3 regions of the Pseudoflavonifractor sp. HNCC25GI2 genome follow, and region 1 is predicted to be linked to each of the others. Evidence: riboswitches for the same ligand, from Rfam matches in the RefSeq annotation. Region 1 holds a riboswitch; each other region holds the start of a gene.

Region 1 (5,246 bases):
GGCAGAGCTTCCAAGAAAGACCAGGAGGAGAACAACAATGACCGCCGTACGTATTTTCTTTTTCACAAGACGCCTCCTCACAAACAAAACATGAATATTCTGACACGATTATACTGAGTTTTTCAGGGGAAAGCAAGAGCCCGGACTGCCTGTCCGGGCTCTTGCGAAGCAGAAAAGAAGGTTGCCAATACAATCAGACTTCCTCGTCCTTGCGCTTCTTTCCGGCAGTAACCAGGCAGATAACGCTGAGACCGGAGACGGCGGCGGCGCAGATCCACAGGGGGGAGATATCGCCGGTCTCGGGCACATTGGCCAGGGGTACATCCTCATCGGAAAGATCGATGTCGGAACCGTCGGAACCTTCCGTACCATCGGGCAGTTCGCCAGTGGGTACATCGGGGTCCTCAATATCCTCGGGCAGGCCACCCTGAGGCACGTCCTCATCTTCGAGGTCAGTCTCTTCCGCGGTATAGTAGACATTGATGACCTTGTTGCCATTCATGGTACCAGTGAGGCTATCACCGGTGGTGCGATCGTAGGTGTAGCCTTCAATCTCCATGGCGTCGTAGGCGGATACATCGTAGTGACTGCCGCTTCTGAGTTGTTCATTGTGGCTGGAGGCGATGGTGTTGCCGTCCTGATCCAGGTAGTTGACAGTGACAGTGTAATAAGTGGTCCCGCCGCCGGAGCTGTTTTTGGTCCAGGAGCCGGTCAGAGTCACGGTTTTCTCAGGCATGGTAAAGGAACCATTGGAGATAGTCACGTCGGAAGAGGTCCAGCCGGAGAATGTGTAGCCAGACAGGGTGGGGGCGGCGGCCACAGAGACAGTCTGGCCCTTGCTGTAAGAAGACACTTCAGGAAGGGCGGGAGCGTCGGTGGGTACAGTTCCCGTATACTGATAAGTTACGGTATACTGAGTGGCGGGGGGAGTAACATCCTTTTCCGTCAGCTTAATGTGAATGTGATAGGCATTGTCGCTGTCTTCCCATTTCACATTGTCATAGGTGAAGCCGGTATAATCCGTGGCATTAAGCTTATTGTTGTCGGAAAGCTGTGTATTGGCCGCCGCAACCAGTTCCTCAACGCTGTCAAAGTTTCCAGTGAGCTTGGCATCTGCCAATTCACTCAGCGTGATATCAGTCTTGCCGCTCTTTACGTCTGCAATTTCCTGGCTTTCCAGGTAAACGTATCCGGCTTTTACGGACAGAGAACCGGTCAGTCCGGGCAGAGGGCCGGAAACCGTGTAAGAGGCTGTATTCAGGCCCTCAATATAGAAGCGAACAAAGCTGGAATTGTTGGAGTCGTCTTCTTTGAGGGTCCACTTGGCATACAGGGTAATATCATCGGTAACGGTGTCCTCGCTAAAATTCCAGGGGGTAGTGCAGTCTTCATCCTGATACCAGCCACCAAAGTCACAATTGGTCTTGCTGGGAGCCTCGGGAGCGGAGATCAGAGAGCCATCCAGAACCTTCAGAACCTTGGGCTCCACATCGGTGCCGCCCTGGCTGTCGAAGGTTACTGTGTAGGTCTTGGGAATGGAAGAGCTGCCGGGAACATAGAGCTCAATGTAGTTTTCACCCTCATAGCTCTGAACATCGAACTCGGAATAGGGGATTACAATCTCTTCGCGCTGACAAGTCAGCCAGAAGTTATCTTTCAAATACCAATATGCAAAGGCAACCTTGATCCCAGTTGCTTCGGCAGGCTGAATATAGTCCCCCAAACTTCCGATGAGGAACGTGCTCTGGTTATACATGTCGTAGTTGGCTGCATCAATACCAATGGCATCGGGAGAACCACCGTTTTCGGACAAAATCTGGATTCGCTCCGGATAATAGGAGAGCAGCTTGCCCATATCCTCCTCATAGCTGCTCTTGCTCATGAAGTAGGCATCCATTTCGTTGCGATTCATGAAATGGAACTGCTGGATCTCGGGCTCAGAGACAGGGGCGGGAATGTCGAGTGGGGTGCTGGTATAACAGCTGCTGTCATGAGTATGCTCAGGGAGCGTGCAGGTGAGAGCCATGGAAGACTCAGACTCTTCAAGACCGCATGCAAGAACAAGTTCGGAAGCGGATTCATCCTGTCCGCAAATCAGCTGACGGCTGCTTTCGGACACCGTGTAGCAAGAAGCATCGTGTACGTGCTCAGCATCGGTATTCTCACAGGTGAGAACGCTGCTGCCTTCAGTCTCCTGGTAGCAGGAGTCAGTGTGCTGATGCCCTTCTGTCATGGTGTAACAGGAATCGTCGTGCGTGTGGCCTTCTACCAGAGCGTAGCACGCATCAGAGTGTGTGTGCTCGTCCATGGTGCAGGTCAGAGTGCCTTCCTCAGCAAAGGCGCTGACAGGCAGCAGTCCCAGACACAAAACCAGTGCCAGGATAACAGATAGAACTTTCTTCTTTGCGGTTGCCATCATTTCGTTCTCCTTTCAACTTCGGAAAATCGAAATCCTGGCGGCTGGGCTGGCGTGGCGTGTTTGCTTTAGCCCCCTGGCTTTGCGTCCCGGCGTTTCCACCGGTTTGCCATTTGCAGTCTTTCGGGAGACGGTCTGTGTTTCCTCTGGCCTCGTACAGAGCAGTCCGTCTAACATGGATTGCGTTTCTGAATGAGGTGAAACGCTTGCTTTACTGTTGGGGAGTATAACATACGCTGGTTACAAAATTCGTTACATATTACAATTTTGCATTCAGAAAGAGAAAAAATATCATCCAAAAATCTTTGACAGTTTTTATGCATAATCAACAAGAGGAAAATAAGCATGAACAAAGCCCCTTAAAAAGCCGGGAGAGGAATTGCAATACAATTCATCCAGGCTATTTTAAGGGGCTTTGCCTAGCTTAGGAATTCAGATTTAGATTTGCTTTTAAAGTGTGAGCGTTATTGTGGATGGGAAAGAAGGAAAATTAGCCTTCCGTTTCATCCTTGCGCTTCTTGCCGGTGATAGCCAGCCAGACAACGCCCAGACCGGACACGGCCGCGGCCATGACCCAATACATCAGGTTGTCGCCGGTCTCGGGGACATCAGGCAGCTCGCCGCCGGGAACCTCGGGGTCGGTGATATCAATGCCGGGGTCAGTGCCGTCACCGGGATCGGTGCCGTCGCCGGTGTCAGGCAGCTCGCCGCCGGGAACGTCAGGATCTTCAATGTCGGTGCTGGAGGAGTAGTAGACATTGATGACCTTGTTGCTGTTCATGGTTCCGGAGAGCGCATCGCCGGTGGTCTCCACATAGGTGTAGCCCTCGATATCAATGGCGTCGTAGGCGCTGACATCGTAGGTGCGGCCCTCGCGGATCCGGTCGCTGTAGCTGGTGGCAATCTTGTCGCCGGTGTCCTGATCAAAGTAGTTGACGGTCACTGTGTAGTAGGTGGAACTGCTACCGCCGCCACCTCCGCTGCTGTATACGTTAGTGAAGGTACCAACGGCGTACTTGCCATCCGCATTGGCAATTTCAGTAGTATCCACCTTTACGGAGTCAATAACCAGGCTCTTGGTGCCGTCACCGTTGTCCTGCTCGGACACAGCAACAGTCACCGTATAAGTGGTGTTGTCATAGGTGATATTGCTGGAGTTGCCGGCAATCTCACTGACAATGTAGGTGTGCTCGCCGGCGCTGGTAATCTCAATGGCGGAGAAGTCAATGGCGCCGTCGGCTTTATTGGTACCGGTAGCTACCTGGGTATTGCCCTCCTTGACCACGAAATTGAACTGTCCGTTGGTCAAAGTGCTGTTGGTCAGCACCTTGGTGGCAGTAAGATTCAGTGTTACGCTGGCATCCTGAGGCAGGCTGCTCTCGTAGGAGTTGGCAAAGGTCACGTTCTCTACCGGCTGCTGGATATCGCCGTTCTTGTAAATGGTCTTTGCAACATTGAGAGTACCAGCGGCAGAGTCGTAGGACACATCCACCTTCACCAGATACCAGGTAGTATCGTAGGTCACGCCGGACACGTTGCCAGCAACCTCGCTGACCTTGTAGTAGTGGGTCCCCACACCGGAATAGAGGTCATTGCTGGAGTTGAACATCAGATTGGGAAAAGCCACCGCGCCGCTGGCGTCATTCTGCGCCTCGATGGCAACGTTGTGGTCCCAAGTACCGGTTGCATCGCAGGTCTCCAGGCGGAAGCTGAACTCCCCGGCGTTGATGCTGCGGCCGGTGAGGGTCTTAGTGGCCTGGATGGACACGCTGGCCCCATCAGGGGTATAGGTGTTGGTAAAGGAACCCACGGCATACTTGCCGCTGCTGGGCTGGACTTCCTGCTCATTCACCTTCACGGAGGAGACGTTCAGGTTCTTAGTGCCATCGCCATTGTCGCTCTCGCTGACGGTGATGGCCACGTTATAGCTGGTGGTATCATAGGAAATCTTGGTGTCGGTGCCGACTTCCTCGCTGACGGTGTAGTTGTAGGTGCCGGCGGCGGTGAACTCCAGAGCACCAAAGGTGATGGTTCCGTCGGCGGCGTTGGAGGCGGTCTTAACCACGCTGCCATCAGCGCCCTTAATTTGGAAGGTAAAGGCGTCGGCGGTCAGGGCCTTGCCGTTCAGATTCTTATTGGCGGTCAGCACCACGCTGACCTTCTCGTCGGCGGGAAGCTGGCTGGAATAGCTGTTGTTGAACTGAATGCTGTTCGCAGCAGCGTTGCCCTTGGCATAGGTCTTCGTAGCCGTCAGAGTGCCGTCGCCATTGTCGGCAACCGTTACAGTGACGGTGTAGACGCTTTCATCATAGGTCACGCCGCCCAGGTCGCCCTTCCGCTCGGTCACGGTGTAGGTGTAAGTGCCGGCAGCAGTGTAGGTAATGCTATCAAAGGAGAAGTTACCATTGGCATCATTGGTAGTGGTAGTGGTAGTGGGCATGGGAGCGCCGTCCTGTCCGGTCAGGACAAAGGTAAACTCACCGGCGTTAAGGGTACGGCCATCCAGCACCTTGGTGCCGGAGATCACAGTGGTAGCAGGGGTAATGGCCTTGTTGGTGATGGTGAGCTCGCCGTTCTCGAAGGTCGCGCCGGCGGCGGTAGCACCACTGCCGAACAGGCTCTCAAACCAGCTGGGCAGGCCGCTTCCGGAGTCCTGCACGCCCACATTGAGCTTGTAGACCTTGTTGGAAGCAACATAGCCCTGAGGCGCCTCGGTCTCTTCCATGTAATAAGTACCCACCGGGAGGTCCTTGATGTTCAGGGAACCACTCGTTCCAGTAATCAGAGTGGTAACCGTACCAGCAACATCATAGGTGTAGGTGTCGTTGCT
Region 2 (5,246 bases), on a different contig from region 1:
GTTCACCCTGGGCCTTCTGGACAACAAGTTCGCCTATAAGAATGTGGAGAACTTTATCAAGCTTTTCGTGCCCCTGCTCATCACCTCTCTGGCCCTGGCGCTGGCCTTCCGCATGCGCTTCTGGAACATCGGCGGCGAGGGTCAGTTCACCCTGGGTGCCCTGTGCGCCGGCGCGGTGGCCATGCAGCTGGGGGACAGCCTGCCCCGCATCGTGGTGCTGCTGCTCATGGCCCTGGCCGGCATGGTGGGCGGCGGCCTCTATGGCGTCATCGCCGCCGTTCTGAAGGTGCGCTACGGCACCAACGAGACCCTGCTCACCCTGATGTTCAACTACATGGCCCTCTATCTGCTGGCCTTCTTCGGCGAGACCCGGGGCGCCTGGAACTTCTTCCTGGACCCCCAGTCTCCCCGCCCCCGGTTCCAGACCTTCCCCGCCAATGCCCAGATGCTCACCATCCCCATCGGCCCCTTCTCTCTGAATGTGAGCCTGCTGGTGGCCCTGGCCCTGTGCGCGGGTATCTTCGTGTACCTCAAGTACACCAAGCAGGGCTATGAGATTGCCGTGGTGGGCGACAGCCCCAACACCGCCAAGTACGCCGGCATGAAGGTGGGCGCCATCGTCATCCGCACCGTCTTTATTTCCGCCGCCCTTATTGGCCTGGCGGGCGCCTTCTGCGTCTCCTCCGCCGGGGTGCTGTCCACCTCCCTCACCAATGACGTGGGCTGGACGGGCATCATCGTGGCCTGGCTTGCCAAGCTGAACGTGGCGGGCATCCTGGTGGCTTCCGCCCTCATCACCGTGCTGCAGTACGGCGCCCAGGCGGCCAGCGTCACCTACTCCAGCGTGGACGCCAACTTTGCCGACCTGCTCCAGGGCATGATCCTCTTCGCGGTGCTGGCGGCAGACTTCTTTACCCGCTTTAAACTGGCGCGCAGCGCCCACTCCGGGGAGGTGGCAAAATGAACGATACCAGCGCGGCCAGCATTCTGGTCCTGTTTCTGTTCAACATCATTGTCTATAACATCCCCCTGCTCTACGGCACGGTGGGCGAGATTATCACCGAGAAGGCGGGCAGCCTGAACCTGGGCGTGGAGGGCACCATGGCCGTGGGCGCCATGTTCGGCTACCTGGCCGGAGCCTGGACGGACAACATCCTGGTGGGCCTTGTGGTGTCCTTCCTCACCGCCGCCCTGTGCGGACTGCTGTTCGCCGTCCTCACTGTCTCCCTTCAGGCCAACCAGAACGTCACGGGCCTCACCATCACCACCTTCGGCGTGGGCCTCTACTTCTTCATCGGCAAGGGCGTGGGCCAGAACTGGCCCACCATGCAGCAGGCCCCCGGCCTGTCCGCCGCCTTCGGAGAAATCCACATTCCGGTGCTCTCCGACCTGCCGGTGGTGGGCAAGGTGTTCTTCTCCCACAACCCCCTGGTCTACCTGGGCCTGGCCATCGCGGTGCTGGCCTGGTGGTACCTGTCCTGCACCCGCATGGGCCTGAAGCTGCGGGCCGTGGGCGAGAACCCCGGCGCCGCCGACTCGGTGGGCGTCAACATCCTGCTCTATAAGTACCTGAACCTGATGCTGGGCTCGGGCATTATGGGCCTGGGCGGCTTCTACATGGCCCTCAACATGAGCGGCTCCTTCGAGGGATCCAACTGCTGGGTCAACGGCTACGGCTGGATTGCCATCGCCCTGGTTATCTTCGCCAACTGGAACCCCCTGTACGCCATCCTGGGCACCGTGGTCTTCGGCTTCTTCAACACCCTCCAGGTGTATGCCGGAACCCTGGCCTCGGCCTTCCCCGACGGGCTGGGCTGGCTCAACGCCGTTCCGCCCCACCTCTTCAAGGCCCTGCCCTTTATCATCACCGCCATCGTGCTGGTGGTTTCCTCCATCCGCAGCAAAGAGGGCAGCGGCCAGCCCGCCGCCCTGGGCCTCAACTACTTCCGGGAGGAGCGGTAAGCTCCGCCGGACCGCATCCTTCGCCGTCCCCCGTCCGGGGGACGGCTTTTTTTATACCTTCTGCAGGCGTCGGATCCCTGATGGGAAGTGCGACAAAAAATTTTTAAAAGAATGAAAGAGAAAATTCAAGATGTAACCGCTTTTGTAACCGAGGGGTGCTATAATAAGGCTACAAAACGCAATATGGGCGATCATTTTGCGTGTGTGAGAGGGAAAACCGGAGAAAAGCCAATATTGGCTTTTGCTTTGTTGAAAACAAAGCAAGGGAACTCTCAAAACAGCATGCGGAGGAATTCCGCAGAATAGATGCAGGGGCAAACCGTCTGAAAGGGCGGGACGCAAAGCCAGGGAGCTAAAGCGGAGCCGGGCAGAGGGACGAGCAGGCCGTCCCAATCCCGAGCCGCCAGGCCGGCCCAGCTGCCATGTATTCGATCTTCAGATTTTAGAAAGGAGAACGAAAAATGGCGACAAGAAAACGACTGCAAAAACTGTTTGCGCTGCTGTTGGTGCTCAGCATGACCATGGGTATGCTGAATATCACGGCCTTTGCGGCAGGAGGGGATGGGGAAGATCATTCCCACAACGCAATTATCTGCGAGACCTGCGGGGGCGATCACGAGGTTGAGGTGACTGTGCCCTGCTCCGCCTGCGGCGGGACCGGAAACGTGGACGGCTCCGCTGAGGAAACCTGCGGGAGCTGTAACGGTACGGGTGAGCGCCAAGAGGCTCAGGAGTGTGTGGACTGTATTGATGGTTATACCTCCTGTATCGGTGAGTTTGCGGGTGAGGTGACCACGGCCGCTACTTGCGTAGCTGCTGGTGTTATGACTTATACCTGTGAAACCTGCCAAGCCAGCTACACGGAGGAAATTCCTGTGGATGCTGCCGCCCATCAGTGGGGCGAACCTGTGGCCCTGGAGGGGAAGGTGCCCACCTGTGTCGACGATGGAGAGGGCACCCGCACCTGTGTTCTTTGTGAGGTACAGGAAAATGTAGTGATGCCCGCCACTGGCCAGCACACTTATGGCGATGATCTGAAGTGCACTGTCTGTGGTGCTGTCAAGCCCGGCGAGGAACCGGAGGAAATGACGCAGGAAAGCCTCCAAAAGGCTATTGACGAAGTTGAGACCGGCGGTACCGTTACCTTGACGGGCAATGTGACCCTGACCAGCACCATCAACATCAGTAAGAGCTTGGTGCTGGACCTGAATGGCTTTAGCCTGGAGGGTAGTGTTGAACGTTTGCTGATCATCAATAGCCAGGACGGCGCTTCGATGGACGTGACTGTTAAAGGGGGCACCTTGGACGGAAGCAAAGGCACCGATCTGGTCGATCATAATACCTACGGCGGTGCTATTTACTGCACTGCCGGCAAGAGCAGCATTCTAAGGCTCATTGATTGTGTCTTTGTAAATAATGCTGCGGGTATCGGCAGTGCTCTGTGGACGAATGGCTCTCTCTATATGGAGGGGTGCATCCTTAAAAATAATATAGGCGTCTCTACTGGCACCAACTACGGATCTGCTGTGGCAGTAAAGGGTCCCACCACCACTGAGGGTGCCGATGCGCCCAAAATCCCCTTTGTCACCATTACTGGTTGTACCTTTGAGGCCAACGGTTGGGATACCGCCAGTACGCTGGGAGGCGCTGTGTACCTGTTGGGGGTGGATACCGCCGTGGTGAGTGATAGTTCCTTTACTGCCAACCAGGGTGGTACCGGCGGTGCTGTATATTGCAGCAATAGTAATTCTTTCTCCGTTACCGACTCGGAGTTTAACGGCAATACCAGCGTCGCTGGTACCGGCGGCGGTGCAGTATATGTGGATAATACCAAGAATCTGAACTTTGACGGCTGCACCTTTACCGATAACACTGCTATCTCTATGGGCGGTGCCATTTGTTCTGGCCTCCAGAACAACTTGACTGTCTCTGACTGCACCTTTACCGGAAATAACACTAACAGCAACGGCGGCGCGATTTCTCACCAAAGCGGCCCGGCTGCCATCTCCGACAGTATCTTCTCTGGCAATACCGCCGGCATTATGGGCGGCGCGATCCTGGTGGCTGATACCTTTGCTAAGAGTACTACCTTGATGCTTGAGAGATGCACCATCGAGGACAGTGTTGGCGGCTATGGTGGCGCGCTGGCTATTCAAGGTATCAAGGGCAGCTATGTGGTACCCGCCACTGTGGACGGTGAGACCACCATTACCAACAGTACTGCCACCGTGTACGGTGGTGCTGTTTACGCGGCCTATATGGACCTGGACCTGGGCGCCGATATCACTGGTGCTACCAGCCCCAGCTACGGTGGCGCAGTGTATGCCTACTTGGGTGACCTGAATGTAACGGGAAATATTACCGGCGCCGTGGGTGCCAACTACGGCGGAGCCATCTATGCCAATCAGGCCAACGTGACAGTTGCCAGCACCATTACCGGCAACAGCGTGACCCTGCACAGCACCGGCGTCAACGGCTACGGCGGCGGCATTGCCAGCCTGTATGGAACCCTGACCCTGGGTGAGGGCGCGGCCGTTTACAATAATACCGCTGCCGGGGCCGGCGATGACATTTATAGTATGGGCATGGAGGGTTATCCCAATGTGCTTAATTTGGTACCCGCTGGAGAGATGTCTGGTGACCTGTTGCTGGCCGACGGCGAAAAGATCACCGGCTGGTATCTGGACGGTCTCAAGGGCGCGGACAGCACGAAGCGCTGGAGTGTTGATAGCTACTATACACAGTATACTCCTGTAAAAGATGAAACTGTAAACCTGGCGCTTAAGGCGGCTCATGGAGCGATCAGCAGTGGCGGCGGCGGAAGCAGCTACGACTACTACACTGTGACCGTCAACTACCTGGACAAGGACAGCGGCGAGAAGATTGCCCAGTCCTATGTCAGCGGTTCCATCCGTGAGGGCCGCAGCTATGATGTGACCGCCTACGATGCCATTGCCGTCGAGGGCTATACCTACGACAGTACCACCGGTGATCCTCTTACCGGCACCATGAACGGCAACAAGGTGATCAACGTCTGGTATGTGGCCGAGGACACGGACATTACCGACCCCGAGGTTCCCGGCGGCGAGCTGCCCGAGAACCCCGACGGTGGGGATGGTACCGATCCCGGTGTGGATATCGAAGACCCCGATGTGCCCGGAGCAGAAGTGCCTGAGACTGGCGATATTTCTGCGCTGTGGCTGGCGCTGAGCGCCCTGTCCGGTACCGGACTGGCCGGCGTCACTCTGCTGGGCCGCAAGAAGCGGGACGAAGAATAATTGTCC
Region 3 (5,246 bases), on a different contig from region 1:
CCGCGCCATCCTGATACCAGCCATCAATTTCGTGACTGCAGTCATCCAGAGTCCACTCGGAACCAACTTTGCTGAATGTAATGGTGCCCTTGCTGTAAATGTCGTCGCCGGCCTTGTTGGCAGCGTTATTGTATACCGCCGCGCCTACGGGCAGAGTCAGAGATCCATTGTTATTGTAGATATAGATACCGCCGCCAAAGCTGTTGGAGCTATTGTGCATGATGGTCACATCAGCGTTTCCAAGCTCGACACTGCCGCGATACACATAAAGTCCGCTGTTGCCATTGCCGCACAGCTCAAATTGTGCGCCTTCTGCCGCCGACAGGGCAGTTCCATAAAAATAGAAACCGCTGTTTGCGTTGTCGTTGGCAATGACAGAAGATTTCGCATCAAAGTTTGCCGTAACACTGGAAGCAAAAAATCTAAATCCATCCTTGCCATTTTCATTGGTGGTAAAGCTGGAATTTACCACATTCAGCGGCTGCTTTACCTGGATACCATGAGAACCATTTCCATTTGCAATAACGGTACAATCCTTAATCGTAGATGCGGATTGGTCCTTATTTAACTTGGAAATGTTAAGACCAATGTTGCCATTCCCGTTGGCAATGATGGTGTATCCTTCGGCATCCAGTGCGGCATTATTTTCTCTTCCGCCGTCCAAACCGTTGTTGTCGTTGTCGCTGACGTTAAAGGTATAGTCTCCCTTGCCTGTATTGCGCAGGGTGATATATCCGTAGCTGAAACCATCGCCTTCGCCGTCATCTGTGGAACTTCCGTTGCCAGTCACAGTCACATTGGTATTCTCAAAAACGAATGTAGGGGTGTTGCCGCCCAAATACGAAGCCGGTGCGCCCATAAATCCATTCAGGCCATTGTTATTCATCGTCAGGCTGCTGTCGATAAATTCAAATACAGCGTTCGAGTTGCCATCTGCATTTGCCCAGATTCCGGCTCCGCCGCCGCTGCCCTGAACGTTGTTGCTGAAGGTAACGTCGCTGTTTGTGGCGATAAACTTGCTGCCAGCAGTTCCTCCACCAGCATACAGACCACAGCCTTTAGTATTCCCGCTGGCAGAAAGGACTGCATCGTTCAGGGTAAAATTACCGCCCTCCCAATTAATCAAATAGTTGTGAGCTGCGCCGGTAATATTCACAGTCAAAGAGTTCAGCGTTGCCGTATTGACTGTGGTTTCAGAAGTCTCCTTAATGTCCAGGATATCGCTGCCGGTGTAGCCCTCCAGAGTTGCATTTTTCAGGGTGATACCGCCGTTGATAACAGCATTCCCTTCCACATAAAGGGTAACATTTTCTGCCTTAAAGCCCTTTTCATATGTGCCGCTCTTCAGTAACGCCGGAACATTAGCCTCAGCCGCAGCCTTCAGCACAGTATTCGGATCCGGCGTTTCCGGCGTAATGATATACTGCTCTTCAATGTCAACCTTTGGTTTTTCTTCCACCGTCACCGTAATGGAAAGGGGATCGCCGCTATAGGAATACCTCTCGCCCAGCGTAGCGATAAAGGTGTAGTCTCCGGCCGTCCGGCCATCATAGTGATCGCAGGACCAGGTAACAGGAACCTCTACGGTTTCGGGCTCATTGGAGTCTCCCAGCACGATAGTATCCGACTCACCGCCGGGCACCGCAGCCAGCATGACAGTAGTGGGAACTCCATCTTCACCGCCCTCCACAGGCTGCTCGGGCGTCTCAGGCTGCTCAGGAACCTCAGGCTGCTCAGGAACCTCAGGTTGCTCGGGCGTCTCAGGCTGCTCAGGAACCTCAGGCTGCTCGGGAACCTCAGGCTGCTCGGGAACCTCAGGCTGCTCGGGAACCTCAGGCTGCTCAGTCACCTCAGATGCCTCAGACTGATCGGGATCCACTGGATCAACCGGCGGATCGACAGGCTCCGCCGCCTCAACCGTACCCGTCAGAGTCCCGGGAAGCTTCTCCAGAACATCCCCCAGCTCCGTACCATAAGCCACAGAGATGTTCTTGTCCTTCTCAGGAATTGTGACCGACGACAGCTTAACCGCATCCGAAGAACCGCCCTCTTCTGCGAACACTCCCGCCGTGAGCATGCTCATGGTCATACTGGCCACCAGCAGCAACGCGAACACTTTTTGCAGTCTTCTTCTCATTGCCATTTTTCGTTCTCCTTTCCTTTGTCTGAAGATCGAATACATGGCGGCTGGGCTGGCCTGGCGGCAGCTCTTACTCCATCCTCCCGATGAGCTCGCTCCGCTTTAGCCCCCTGGCTTTGCGTCCCGCCGTTTCCAGCGGTTTGCCCCTGCATCTATTCCTGCGGAATTCCTCCGCATTTTGTTCGGAGAGGCTTGCTTTGTTGAAAACAAAGCAAAAAGCCAATATTGGCTTTTCCCGGAGGCGGTTCCGGGTCACCCTTTTTTGGCCCATATTCTCTCCTCTGGACGCAAAAGATTCCTATCCTGCGTTCAGGGTTTCATTATAGCACCTTTGAGTTACAAAAGGGGTTACAAATTTTATTTTCTTGTTCAATTTCTTAAAAATTTTTCAGCATTTTTGCCATTTTCTGTATATTTTACGCATTTTTTACGCAAAAACAGACCACACCCCGGTAAACGCCGGGGTGTGGTCTTAATGATATGGTTTTACCGCTTCTGCGGAGCAATTACTCCTCGTCCCGCTTCTTGCGGCCCAGCAGAGTGACGCCGGCCAGTCCGGTACCGGACAGGGCGCTCAGCGCCAGCCACAGGGCAGAGATATCGCCAGTCTCAGGCACCTCTGCTCCGGGCACATCGGGGTCTTCGATGTCCACACCGGGGTCAGTGCCAGGCTCGGTTCCATCCCCACCGTCAGGATTCTCAGGCGTCTCGCCGCCGGGAACCTCGGGGTCAGTGATGTCCGTGTCCTCGGCCACATACCAGACGTTGATCACCTTGTTGCCGTTCATCGTGCCGGTGAGCGGATCACCGGTAGTTCTGTCGTAGGTATAGCCCTCGATGGCAATGGCGTCGTAAGCGGTCACATCATAGCGCAGGCCCTCACGGATGCGCTCGCTGTGGTTGGAGGCAATGCTGTTTCCATCCTCATCCAGATAGTTGACCGTGACGTTGTAATAGTCGTAGCTGCTGCCGCCGCCACCGGAAGAAGAACGCTCCCGGGTAAGAACAGGTGTAGCGACTGCATTCACGTTGTCAGCACCCAGCGCCACAACAGCGTCTCCCTCATTGGTATCAAAGGATCCATAGGGGTAGCTGTCGTTCACCTGATTGAGCATCAGGTCGTAGTTCATGGTGTGGGTCAGGTAGGGCACGCCAGTGATGGTCCAGGTAATCGTGGTGTTTCCATCCGCGTCCTCGCCGACCTGGTAGGTGCCGGCCGAAACGGTAATGCTGCTCTCATCCAGCGTAAAGGCAGGGTCAATGGTATCCACCAAGGTATAAATGTTATAAGACGCGCCGATTGCATTGTTGATGGCATCACTGAACTCCTGAGTATCGCTGGCCAAGAAGAACAAACCGTCGCTACAAAGCCGCTTCATAGCGTTGATACAGTCGGCCTCTTCGCTGGCCGGAACCGACTGCATAACACCAAAGATCTTGGTCCCGTGGCCAAATTGCTGAATACTCTTGATTCTATCGGCATATTCTTCAATTTCCGGCAAAATCTTCTCCATGTTACTGGAGTTCGCTGCAAAGTTTCGGTTGGGTTTTCCGTCGGAGATAAAGATTACCGCGGCCTCCCGAGAAGTATCCTCACGGTTGGCAATCAGGCTATAGGCGGCATCCAGGGCAATGGCGTAATTCGTAGATCCATAGGGCTGATACGCCATAACAAAATTCTCCGCCATGTCATAGTCCTGAGTGAAATTCTGCGTATGCAAGTACTCCGTAGCATTGGTTGCAAAGGTAACAAAGGCCACCCGGTTATCATAGCCCTGCGTATTCAACAGCTGCTCGCTGACGTCCAGCAGCTTGGACTGCATGTCAAAGAAGCGGGAGTTGTCATCCACACTACCATCAGGCACAGTAGCAGCGGCATAGTTGCCGACCTTGGACATGGATCCGGAGTAATCTACTACAAAGACAAAGTCCATACCCTGGTCTTTGGCGTAGTTGAACTGGAACTCTACTTCTGCCTGGGTTTTATCCTCGTCCGTCCAGCGGGCAGCTTTGGTGACTTGGTCCTCGTTCAAAGCAGCAGCATTTTCCTGACCAGTGTGGCTGCTCTCCCAACCGCTGGGCACTGTTAAAGTCTCAGGAGAGGGTGTTGCTTTCAGAGCAAACTGTCCGTCCAGAATGGCAAACATACGGTCCTTCAGATAAGCAAACTCGGTTTTGTTAAAAATGTCGCTGTAGCCCAGTTTGGTTTCGTCAGGTACGTTCAGAGTGGTAAGCAAGTCGCAGCCGTCAAAGGTATAGGCATCGATGAGGCCCACATTCTCGATGGTCACACTCTCCAGGTCGCCGCAGTAGTAGAATCCGCCCTCGCCGACGGCCTGGACGTTGCGTAGAGTCACGTTTTTGACCGGGGTATTCTGAAACGCATACTTACCAACCAGTCCTACGTTTTCCAAAGTAATATCGGTCAGATTTGGGAATATATTGTTGCCCCACACAACATCATACATCCACTTATCACCAATGCGTTCCGCGTTGGTGACCACCAGGGTCTTTAAATCATCCGAACTCGCGCGGCCTTGGATCTCCTTTACATTTACAGTCAGATTGATGATGCCGTCCCACTGGCTGGTAATGTTGGCCTTCCCCAGGATACCGTCCGGATCATCAATGACCATATTGGTCACCAATGTGCTGCCTGCAAGCGGTTCATTAGCCTGGAACCCAAAGGCATCTGCCACTGGCGTGTTGTGAACAGTCACGCTGTCCAGTTCACCGCAGTTATAGAGGCAACCATCCATGTCCTGAACATTTTCTGTAAAGGTGTAGCTGGTCATACCATGTACGTTCCAGAAGGCCCCATAGCCCACGGAGTTTACATCAAGAACACCGATACCTTCGAGGGTATCTGCCGGACCTATAGCTTTTAATGCGGTAAAATATGCGAAAGCATAGCCACCCACCTGCTGCACGCCATCGGCAAGGACCACCCGCTCCGCTTCATCAGCAAATTCCTGGTAGGGCCGGGTAGTATAGGTGTTTTGGGCATAGGTGGGAATATCGGCCGTAAAGGTCAGGGTCTTGCTCTCCTCATCCCAAGTAAACAGCACCTTGCCACAGACAGGACAAGCTTCCCCTGCTGCAAGCT

What was found. Region 1 has a riboswitch for cyclic di-GMP ahead of AC3YUO_RS09125 (InlB B-repeat-containing protein). Riboswitches for the same ligand answer to the same signal wherever they lie in the genome.
Region 2: another riboswitch for cyclic di-GMP. It lies ahead of AC3YUO_RS10865 (LPXTG cell wall anchor domain-containing protein); the one in region 1 lies ahead of AC3YUO_RS09125 (InlB B-repeat-containing protein).
Region 3: another riboswitch for cyclic di-GMP. It lies ahead of AC3YUO_RS10855 (VWA domain-containing protein); the one in region 1 lies ahead of AC3YUO_RS09125 (InlB B-repeat-containing protein).

What each region holds. Positions count from the first base shown of each region.
Region 1 covers NZ_JBYUOW010000006.1:1,003-6,248, forward strand. The annotation lists partial or broken gene srtB (class B sortase) at 1-66, opposite strand, end outside; gene AC3YUO_RS09125 (InlB B-repeat-containing protein) at 194-2,419, opposite strand; cyclic di-GMP riboswitch class I at 2,453-2,537, opposite strand; gene AC3YUO_RS09130 (Spy0128 family protein) at 2,907-5,246, opposite strand, start outside.
Region 2 covers NZ_JBYUOW010000009.1:43,705-48,950, reverse strand. The annotation lists gene AC3YUO_RS10880 (ABC transporter permease) at 1-964, shown strand, start outside; gene AC3YUO_RS10875 (ABC transporter permease) at 961-1,962, shown strand; gene AC3YUO_RS10870 (hypothetical protein) at 2,074-2,268, shown strand; cyclic di-GMP riboswitch class I at 2,266-2,387, shown strand; gene AC3YUO_RS10865 (LPXTG cell wall anchor domain-containing protein) at 2,424-5,240, shown strand.
Region 3 covers NZ_JBYUOW010000009.1:37,050-42,295, forward strand. The annotation lists gene AC3YUO_RS10855 (VWA domain-containing protein) at 1-2,143, opposite strand, end outside; cyclic di-GMP riboswitch class I at 2,180-2,295, opposite strand; gene AC3YUO_RS10860 (leucine-rich repeat protein) at 2,647-5,246, opposite strand, start outside.